3 regions of the Lactococcus sp. AK05 genome follow, and region 3 is predicted to be linked to each of the others. Evidence: predicted binding sites of a transcription regulator. Region 3 holds the regulator's gene; each other region holds the start of a gene.
What was found. The regulator NrdR, encoded in region 3, represses ribonucleotide reductase genes. The targets are predictions, from matches to a motif close to ACACNATATATNGTGT.
Positions count from the first base shown of each region.

Region 1: a site for NrdR is predicted at 1,776-1,791, ahead of AB6B24_RS02790 (redoxin NrdH). Genes of this name have one in related genera too.
Region 2: a site for NrdR is predicted at 1,733-1,748, ahead of nrdD (anaerobic ribonucleoside-triphosphate reductase). Genes of this name have one in related genera too.

Region 1 is NZ_JBFTEI010000001.1:580,878-584,163, reverse strand. Features, by position in the region: gene parE (DNA topoisomerase IV subunit B) at 1-822, opposite strand, end outside; gene plsY (glycerol-3-phosphate 1-O-acyltransferase PlsY) at 1,097-1,735, shown strand; gene AB6B24_RS02790 (redoxin NrdH) at 1,909-2,127, shown strand; gene nrdI (class Ib ribonucleoside-diphosphate reductase assembly flavoprotein NrdI) at 2,129-2,551, shown strand; gene nrdE (class 1b ribonucleoside-diphosphate reductase subunit alpha) at 2,687-3,286, shown strand, end outside.
Region 2 is NZ_JBFTEI010000002.1:236,241-239,526, forward strand. Features, by position in the region: gene nrdD (anaerobic ribonucleoside-triphosphate reductase) at 1-1,649, opposite strand, end outside; gene AB6B24_RS05690 (LysM peptidoglycan-binding domain-containing protein) at 1,993-3,286, shown strand, end outside.
Region 3 is NZ_JBFTEI010000003.1:94,733-98,018, reverse strand. Features, by position in the region: gene dnaI (primosomal protein DnaI) at 1-315, opposite strand, end outside; gene AB6B24_RS07630 (replication initiation and membrane attachment family protein) at 315-1,490, opposite strand; gene nrdR (transcriptional regulator NrdR) at 1,589-2,035, opposite strand; gene trmB (tRNA (guanosine(46)-N7)-methyltransferase TrmB) at 2,154-2,807, opposite strand; gene AB6B24_RS07615 (phosphotransferase family protein) at 2,928-3,286, opposite strand, start outside.

The DNA.
Region 1 (3,286 bases), on a different contig from region 3:
ATTATTGACGAATGAAAGAATGTTTTCTGAATAGCCATCATTATATTGAAGGGCAACTTCAACTTCAAAACCATCTTGTTTTCCTTCAAAATAAAGAACTGGAGTTAAACTGTCTTTATCTTCATTAAGATAAGAAACGAAATCTTGAACCCCATTTTCATAATGAAATTCTTCTTTTTCATCTGTTCGTTTATCTTCAAGACTAATCGTCACTTCTTTTAAAAGAAAAGCAGACTCATTTAGTCGTTCTGAAATGATATTATATTTAAATTCAGTTGTCGAAAAAATACTAGAATCTGGCATGAAGGTAACTTTAGTCCCTGTTTTAGACTTTGGTGCTTTCCCAATTTTTTCTAAAGTTGTCGCTGGATGTCCACCATTTTCAAAACGTTGACGATAAACAGTTCCGTCACGAGTAATTTCAACTTCTAACCAAGACGAAAGGGCATTTACGACTGAAGAACCAACACCATGGAGTCCACCAGAAGTTTTATAACCCCCTTGACCAAATTTACCACCTGCGTGCAAAATAGTAAAAATTACTTCAACAGTTGGAATACCCATGGCGTGTTTCCCAACTGGCATTCCCCGTCCTTCATCTTCTACTGATAAAGAACCATCAGCATTAATGGTCACCGAAATTCTGTTACCAAAGCCAGATAAAGCTTCATCAACCGCATTATCTACAATTTCCCAAACCAAATGGTGCAAACCAGTTCCGTCAGTTGATCCAATATACATTCCTGGACGTTTTCTAACGGCATCCAATCCTTCAAGAACCTGAATCGCACTGTCATCATAGTTATTAATATCTATTACCATTTATTTCCCTCTCATCGAAAGCTTATATCTTCTATCTAAATCACTATTTTTTTATCCACAATGAGCTAATAAAAAATATTCATCTTGATTATTGTACCTTGTTCAGAAAGCTTTGTCAAAGGACTGCTGACAATTTTTTCATCTAATAGTAAGAATTTTTCCAAAAGTAAGTGAAGATGTTTCAATATTGTCAGTAATCTTTATTAAAAATATGATATAATTGTACAGTTAAAAGAGATTATCGATTTTAAACGAAATAAACTTCGGAGAACTTATGCTTACTATTATTCTTCTCATTGCCAGCTATCTTTTAGGGGCAATTCCATTCGGCTTATGGATTGGCAAGATTTTTTTCAAAAAAAATCTCCATGACTATGGCTCAGGAAATACTGGAACAACCAATACTTTTAGAATTCTAGGTGTAAAGGCAGGAATTTCAGTTTTTGCTTTTGACTTACTAAAGGGGACACTTGCTACTCTTTTACCCCTTTTCTTCCATATCAATGGTGTTTCACCTCTAATTTTCGGTCTTCTTGCTGTCATTGGACATACTTTTTCAATATTCGACCGCTTTAAAGGTGGAAAAGCTGTAGCAACTTCTGCTGGTGTGATTCTTGGATTTAGTCCTTTCTTTCTTATTTATCTCCTCGTTATTTTTATTCTTGTCCTCTGGCTTTTTAGTATGATTAGCCTCTCTAGCGTTGTGGCTGCTCTGTTCGCTTTGTTGGGAATTCTTATTTTCCCTAGCATCGGATTTATTCTTACTTCCTACGACCTTTTATTCTCAATTATTATTTTTGTTTTAGCAATTATTATTATTTTAAGACATAGAACAAATCTCAAAAGAATCAAAAATCATTGCGAATCCCTTGTCCCATTTGGTTTAAACTTATCAAAACAAAAAGAAAAATAGCACAATATGTTGTGTTATTTTTATAATTTTACATAATTCAACACAATATCTAGTATCTTTAATTTGACTAGATATTTTTTTTACGATAAAATAAGACTATAAAAAGTTGAGAAAAAGTCAAAGACTTTTTACTCTCACTAATAAAATACGTTTGTCCTCAAAGGAGATTTAAAATGGTTACAGTCTATTCTAAAAACAATTGTATGCAATGCAAAATGGTCAAAAAATGGCTCTCAGAACATGAAATTGCCTTCGATGAAATCAATATCGATGAACAACCTGAATTTGTTGAAAAAGTGATTGAAATGGGATTTCGTGCTGCACCTGTCATTACTAAAGATGACTTTGCCTTCTCTGGTTTCCGTCCTAGCGAATTAGCAAAGTTGGCTTAATATGAAACTTGCTTATTTCAGTGTGACTGGGCAAACACGTCGCTTTGTTTCCAAAACAAACTTACCAAATGTAGAAATTAGTCCTGACGATGATATAGAAATGAATGAACCTTTTCTTTTGATAACGCCAAGTTATGCCGAAGAATCTCCAACTGTTTCTAAATCAATAGACGTTATGGACCCTGTTTTTGACTTTATGGCTTATAATGATAATTATAAACATTGTCTAGGAATTATTGGTACAGGAAATCGTAATTTTGCAGGTATTTATATTTTTACTGCTAAAGAAATTTCTGCAAAATACCAAATTCCGCTTTTATATGATTTTGAGTTTAATGGTACACCAGCCGATGTTGCTGCTGTCGAAAAACTCGCTACACAGCTTGACAAAGGAGCGAAAGTCACCTTCAAAAATCCGCTGTGATTTTATGGCTTCACCCTAATGAGTGAAGCCTCTTTATTTTTAACTTTTTATTTCTATTAATTAGTTTGAACTTATTATAATATTCGGGTTCACCCCTCTGTTTTTTATGGTTGAACGCTTTAAGAAAGGTCACTTATGTCTCTAAAACAACTTAAAGATGTAACTTATTTCAAGCTCAATAACGAGATTAATATTCCCGTTAATGGTAGCATTCCTCTTGCTAAAGATAAAGAAGCAATTACTGCTTTTTTTAAAGAAAATGTCGAACCTAATCGTTATGAAGCCGATACATATATCGATAAACTCAATTGGCTCGTTAAAGAAGAATATCTAGAAGCTGAGTTTCTTGAAAAATATAAACCAGAATTCATTACCAATCTTCGTAAAGAATTGAGTAAATTTGAATTTCATTTTGATTCATTTATGGCTGCTTACAAATTTTATAATCAATATGCCATGAAAAACAATGACGGTTCTCTCTATCTTGAAGATTTTGAAGACCGTGTGTTAATGAATGCTTTATACATGGCTGACGGCGATGAAAAATTAGCTAATAATCTTGCTTTTGCAATGATTAATCGGCGTTATCAACCTGCGACTCCAACTTTTCTAAATGCTGGACGTAAGCGTCGTGGTGAATTTGTTTCTTGTTTCCTTCTACAATTAACTGATGATATGAATTCAATTGGACGAACAATTAACTCTGCCTTGCAACTTTCTAAAAATGGTGGTGGT
Region 2 (3,286 bases), on a different contig from region 3:
TGATAACCAGAGGCTTTAGACCAATCTTCACAATCTTCATGCATTCGTTTCACAATTTCAATTGTAAAAGCTTTAGCTTCAGGATTATTTTCCCAAGTTGGGCCATAAAAAGTAGTCGCCACTTCATAAAGTCCAATGTAACCTAAACTTACAGTTGCACGTTCTTTATTGTACAATTCATCAACTGAACCTTCGGCATCAAGACGTCCCAATGCACCATTCATAAAGAGAATAGGTGCATTTTTAGGTTGTGCTTCTTTAGCACGTTCAACACGAAAGGCAAGCGCATCATGAGCAATTTCAATTCTTTCATTGAAGATTTCCCAGAATTTTTCTTTATTTCCAGCGGCTTCAAGAGCAATACGTGGAAGGTTAACTGTAACAACTCCAAGATTATTACGTCCAGCAGTCACGTCATTCCCATTTTCATCTTTCCAGCCTTGTAAAAATGAACGACAACCCATTGAAGCTTTAAATGAACCTGTTAATTCAACAATTTTATCATAGCTCAAAATATCAGGGTACATCCGTTTTGTTGAACATTCAAGCGCAAGTTCTTTGATGTCATAGTTTGGTGTCCCTACTTCGAGGTTAAGTCCACGTTTGAGTGTGAAAATTAATTTAGGGAAAATGGCAGTACGGTGTTCTGAACCTAAGCCACCAATCCGTACTTTCAAAATTGCTTTTTGAATTTCACGCGCATACCAATCGTCTCCAAGACCAAAACCAACCGTTACAAAAGGCGTTTGACCATTTGAAGTAAACAAAGTATTAATTTCATATTCTAAAGATTGCATTGCATCATAGATATCTTTGGCTGTTTTTTCACGAGCATAAGCTTCTTGTTTTTCAGCACCATCAATCCATTTTTGTGCATCTTTTAAATGTTTTTTATAATTTAATTTCGCGTAAGGCGCCAATACTTCATCGGCACGGTCAAATGAACAACCACCATATTGTGAACTAGCCACATTAGCGATGATTTGACTGGCTTGCGCAGTTGCTGTTTGAATTGATTTTGGCGAATCTACTTGTGCATTTCCAAGTTTAAAACCATTTTCAAACATATTTTTAAAGTCAATCAAACAACAGTTAGCCATTGTAGTAAATGGACTATAATCAAGGTCATGATAATGAATATCACCCTTTTGGTGAGCGTTTGCCACATGTGGCGGAAGAAGTTTCAATCCAATTGCTTTGGAAACCGCACCAGCTGTCAAATCACGTTGAGTATTGAAAACGTTAGAATCTTTATTGGCATTTTCATTAACGACAGTTTGGTCGCGATTAATTAATTTTTCAATCGTAAAATTGATATCCGTTGCTTTGGTACGGGCCAAATCACGGTTAGCACGATAAGAGATATATTCTTCAGCCAATTGAGTTTCACCAGACTCAAGGAGTTCTTGCTCAACAATTGATTGAATTTCATAAATTTTGACATTTTCAGAAAAACGAGTAAAGATTTCACTGACTACTCTGTCAGTAAGTTCTGAAAGAACCGACATATCTGTCAGTTCGACTTTTTTAGCCGCTTTAGTCAAAGCATCAAAAATTTTCTCACTGTTAAATTTCACTGAGCGTCCGTCACGCTTTATCACATTAATTTCTTCTAGTGTTACATCTTGATATTTTACTTCACTTTTCATATTAACCATCCTCTTCAATTACATCATCTATTTTATCAAATTCTCGGAAATGACACAATATATAGGTTAAATTATGTAAACACACACAATATCTTGTGTTGCTTGTTTTCATTCCCTTTTCTCAATTTCGCAAAGCAAAATATAATCTCTTTGTATTCAAAACGTAATTAATGCGTCTTAAATCAGACTTTTTCTCTAAATTCTCACATTTTCTAGCCAATATAAAACATTAAATAAAAAACGTTTACAAACCGCCACATAATTGTCATCTTTTTCTTCCATTAACCGTGGTAAAATAGGGTAGTACTTATTTTATTCTGTATTTTCAGGAAAGGAATTATTTATGCCAGTTTCTCGTATTAAAGTTAAAAATAGACATTTAAAAAAGAAAGCTAAAAAACCACTGGCTTTTTATAAACCAGCGACCAAATTTGCTGGCGCTGTTCTCATTGCGGGAACTTTGACGACCACTCATGAGCTTTTGCTCCAACAAACAAGCCCAGTGGTTCAAGCCGCAACAAATTCGACAGAAGCTTTTATTGAAAGTATTGCTGCATCAGCAAAACCAGTTGCCGATAGTAATGGTCTTTATCCTTCAGTTATGATTGCCCAAGCTATTTTGGAAAGTAACTGGGGTTCAAGCCAACTTTCTCGTGCCCCCTATTATAATTTATTCGGTATTCAAGGAACTTATCAAGGAAAAAGCGTTGTTTTTAAAACTCAAGAATATCTCAATGGTAAATGGGTCACAAAAGATATGCCATTTAGGGTTTATCCTTCCTTTAATCAAAGTTTCCAAGACAATGCTTATGTTTTAAAAACTACAAACTTTGGAAATGGTCCTTATTACGCTAAAGCTTGGCGAGCAAACGCGGCAACTTATCAAGATGCAACCGCAGCTTTAACAGGAAAATATGCAACTGACCCTAATTATGGTGCTTCCCTGAATCGAATTATCTCTCAATATAATTTGACTCGTTTTGACGGCGCTTCTTCTGCTGGTAATTCTAACACCGGTGGTTCGACAGTTACAAATACCAATAACAATTCAAATACAAGTACAAGCTCAACCACTTATACGGTTAAATCTGGCGATACACTTTGGGGAATTTCGCAAAAATATGGAATTAGTGTTGCTCAAATCCAAAGCGCAAACAATCTTAAAAGTACAGTCATCTATATTGGGCAAAAGCTTGTATTGACAACTTCAAGTTCTTCGTCTAATACAAATAGTTCAACTTCTTCAGGAAATTCTGCCGCAACTACAACGCCTACTACTTCGGTCACTCCTGCCAAACCAGCTTCACAGACGACGATTAAGGTTAAATCTGGTGATACACTTTGGGGACTCTCTGTCAAATATAAAACGACGATTGCTCAACTCAAGAGTTGGAATCATTTAAATTCTGATACAATTTATATTGGACAAAACTTGATCGTTTCACAATCTGCTGGTTCCTCAAGTTCTTCAACAGGTTCAAGCTCAGCCTCTACGAGCTCAACTTCTAACTCTTCTGCAGCTTCCTCTATCCATAAGGTTGTTAAAGGAGATACACTTTGGGGACTTTCACAAAAATCTGGTAGCCCAATTGCTTCAATTAAGGCTTGGAATCATTTATCAAGTGATACCATTTTAA
Region 3 (3,286 bases):
TCGCAAAAGGTTTTGAGCTGCTTGTTGCTGCGCCAATTCATTTGTCGTTTGATATGAAACATCAGCATAGCCGTGATTCATGATTAAAACAGGTTCATAACCATCAGCTGCCCGTTTTTCACCTTTTTCAAATTTTTCATGCTCACGAACGTATTCATAAAACTTGGAGTAAGAGCGTTGAATTTCGTCAGAAGTCATTTGATGTTGGGCAATAAAAGCTTGCACATCAGCATTTTTTAATACTTCTGCGACTAATTTTTCAAAATTTTCACGGATGTCTTGACGTTTTCCTAAGATGTCTCCGATAGATTCCATTAATTTTGCTCTCCTTTCAGTTTTTTGAGAGAGTCAAGCCTTATTTTCTCAAGTTTTGCAAGTTCTTCTTGGCTTGTCTTATTTTCATAATCTGGATTTGACCATTTTGGTGCTTCTTTTTTGATTTTCATTGGTCGTTTTTCAGCTCCAGTTTTAGCTTTAGCAGCAGCTAATTCTTCTCGTTCCAAAATTCGTTTTACCGCTGTTTCAGCTGTAAATACTTCATTTCTCATCCAGTCATTGGCTAATGCATTTACAAAATTTGGATTTAATGATGCATTTTTTTGCTGTACTAAAACATAGTGAATCAAAATATTTTGGACTTCTGCTGGCAAATTTTGGCGACTTAAATTAGTTAAAAGTTTATGTTCTTCCGAACTGACAAAGCCTCCAGCTTGCGCTTTTATCTGTCGGATGAAATCATCTGGTTCATGAGATTTACTGATGACAATCAAATCGGCAAAGGCTTTAGGAAAGGCTGAGAGTGCTGGTTGCGGTTGGCTAGCTCCTGAAAGACTTCTCATCAAATTATTCATGTTCAAACTTTTATCAGCATTGGCTGTTTTTTCTGCTTGCTTGAATAATTCGTACCAATTGAGTTCAAATTTTTCTGCTAGTGAATAGAGCGTTAAGGAGTCTTGATTTTCATTGTTTAAATGATAGCCTTGACGTTCCATAATACTTTTAAAGGCCCCCATATCAAAACGTTCATTTGTATTTGAAGGGTTTTGTTGAGCTTGTGAGTCAAAACTAACTTTATAAACTTCATGAAATTTCTTGGAAACTTCTTTTCCTTTCGGTTCCATTCTTTTAGCTAAAGCAGCTACTCGGTTTTCACCAATTCTTGAAATCAAAAGTTGTCTATAAAAATCATCTGCAAGAAAATTTTCAAAATTTAGCGGACTTTTTACTTCAAAATAAAGACTGGTATGATCATCATAAACGCGAACTAATGATAAGCCAGATAATTTATCTAATGCTTCAATAAAAGGATTGAGACCGAGATTTAGATATTCCAAAAAGTGAGAAATTCTTCCAGTAGAGAAGCTTAGCATTAACTGATAAAGGGCAAAGGCATCCGTGCCAATGATTGGTAAATAGAGCAGACGAAAAGCCTCAGCATCAAAGCTGGTCTTTCCTCGATTAAGCATTGTAAATGAATCTCCTGCTCTCATTTTTTCCTCACTTTTTACTGACAGAAAGTTCAGCGAGCTGATCTTTCTTTTATTTGCCGATAAAATGCTCTCTATTCAGTCGCTTTTTACTGACGGATTTATTTTTTGGTAATATTTTTAAGGAGCTCTTCTAATTCACTGACATCTTTGAATGAACGATAGACGCTAGCAAATCTGATATAGGTGATATCATCCAATTCAGCTAGTTCTTGCATCACAAATTCACCAATGACATCTGATTCAACTTCATTACTGTCTAGTTGACGGATTTTTCTTTCAACATTTGCAACTGTTGTTTCAATATCTTCACTTGATACTGGGCGTTTGTATGCTGAACGAACTAAACCACGAACAATTTTTTCACGATTAAAGGGTTCACGTTTGTCATCTTTTTTGATGACTAAAAGGGGCATTTCTTCGATACGTTCAAAGGTTGTGAAGCGAAAACCACATGATTCACAAACACGACGACGGCGAATAGCATCTTCGGCTTGTCTTGAATCAACAACTTTTGATTCTTCAGAAGAACACTTTGGACATCTCATTTTATTCTCCTTAATAGATAATAAATTCTTATTAATTTTACTGACAGAAAATTGGTTTAGACTTTCTTATTCTGTCAGTAATTTTTTTCATTAGTTTTAATGACAGAAAGCAACTTATTTACTTCTTAGGCAAAAATTTTGCTTCTAATCGATAAATTACTTGACCTTTTTGTGAGAATTTTTGCTCATACTCGGTCATTACATTTTGAGGTGCAAATTCTTCGTCTTGGTGTAAATCTAACCAAACTTTTTTAAGTTCCATGCCATAGTTAGCTAAAGAAACTAAAGAATATTCAAACAATCCACGATTGTCAGTTTTGAAATGAATTTCACCTTCAGGACGTAAAATCTTTTCATAAGTTGCAAGAAAAGATTTATAAGTCAAACGACGTTTTTCATGACGTCCTTTTGGCCAAGGGTCAGAAAAGTTCAAATAGACTTGGTCAATTTCACCATCAGCAAAATATTCACTCAAAGCAGCTCCATCAACAAGCATCATTTGTACGTTTGGCAAATCTGCTTCAATTGCTTTATCTAAAGCATAAGATAAAACTGATAATTGCATATCAATTGCAATGTAATTTATTTCTGGATGAAGAGCTGCCATTCCTGTGATGAAAGCTCCTTTTCCACAACCCACTTCAATATGAATCGGATAATCATTTCCAAAACGTTCTGACCAACGTCCTTTAAATTCCGCTGGATTTTCAACTACGATATGTGCGTTTTCAGCAAGCATTTCGCCTGCTCCTTTACGATTTCTGACGCGCATTTTTACCTCAATTTTTTAATTTTTGATAGAAAATCAGCAAAAGTGATCTTCTATTTCTTTATTTTTATTATTCAATTATAAGCCAAAAAATAGGAAGGTCCAAACCCTAGCCTATTTTTACTAAAATAATTCACAAAATTTACGAAGTCCCAAGATTTCTTGATTCACTTCTTTCATTTTTCCTCTAGAAAGATATTCAGAGATTTGGCGAAGAAAAGAAAGTTTTCCATACCAAGCCACTTTATCCATAATATCTGAACGAGGTCTAACACCAGATGTCATCAACCACAAAGACCAGTTATTTGGTTTAATATAATGTGATAAAACATGTGCCATATCAACCATTGAATCTGATAAAAAGACGGTATCCCAATCTACTAAATAAATTTTTCCTGAATTATCATCCACTAACCAATTTTTATGATTGACATCGCCATGAACGACTACGACCTCTTCATTTTTGATTTCGGGAACTTGTT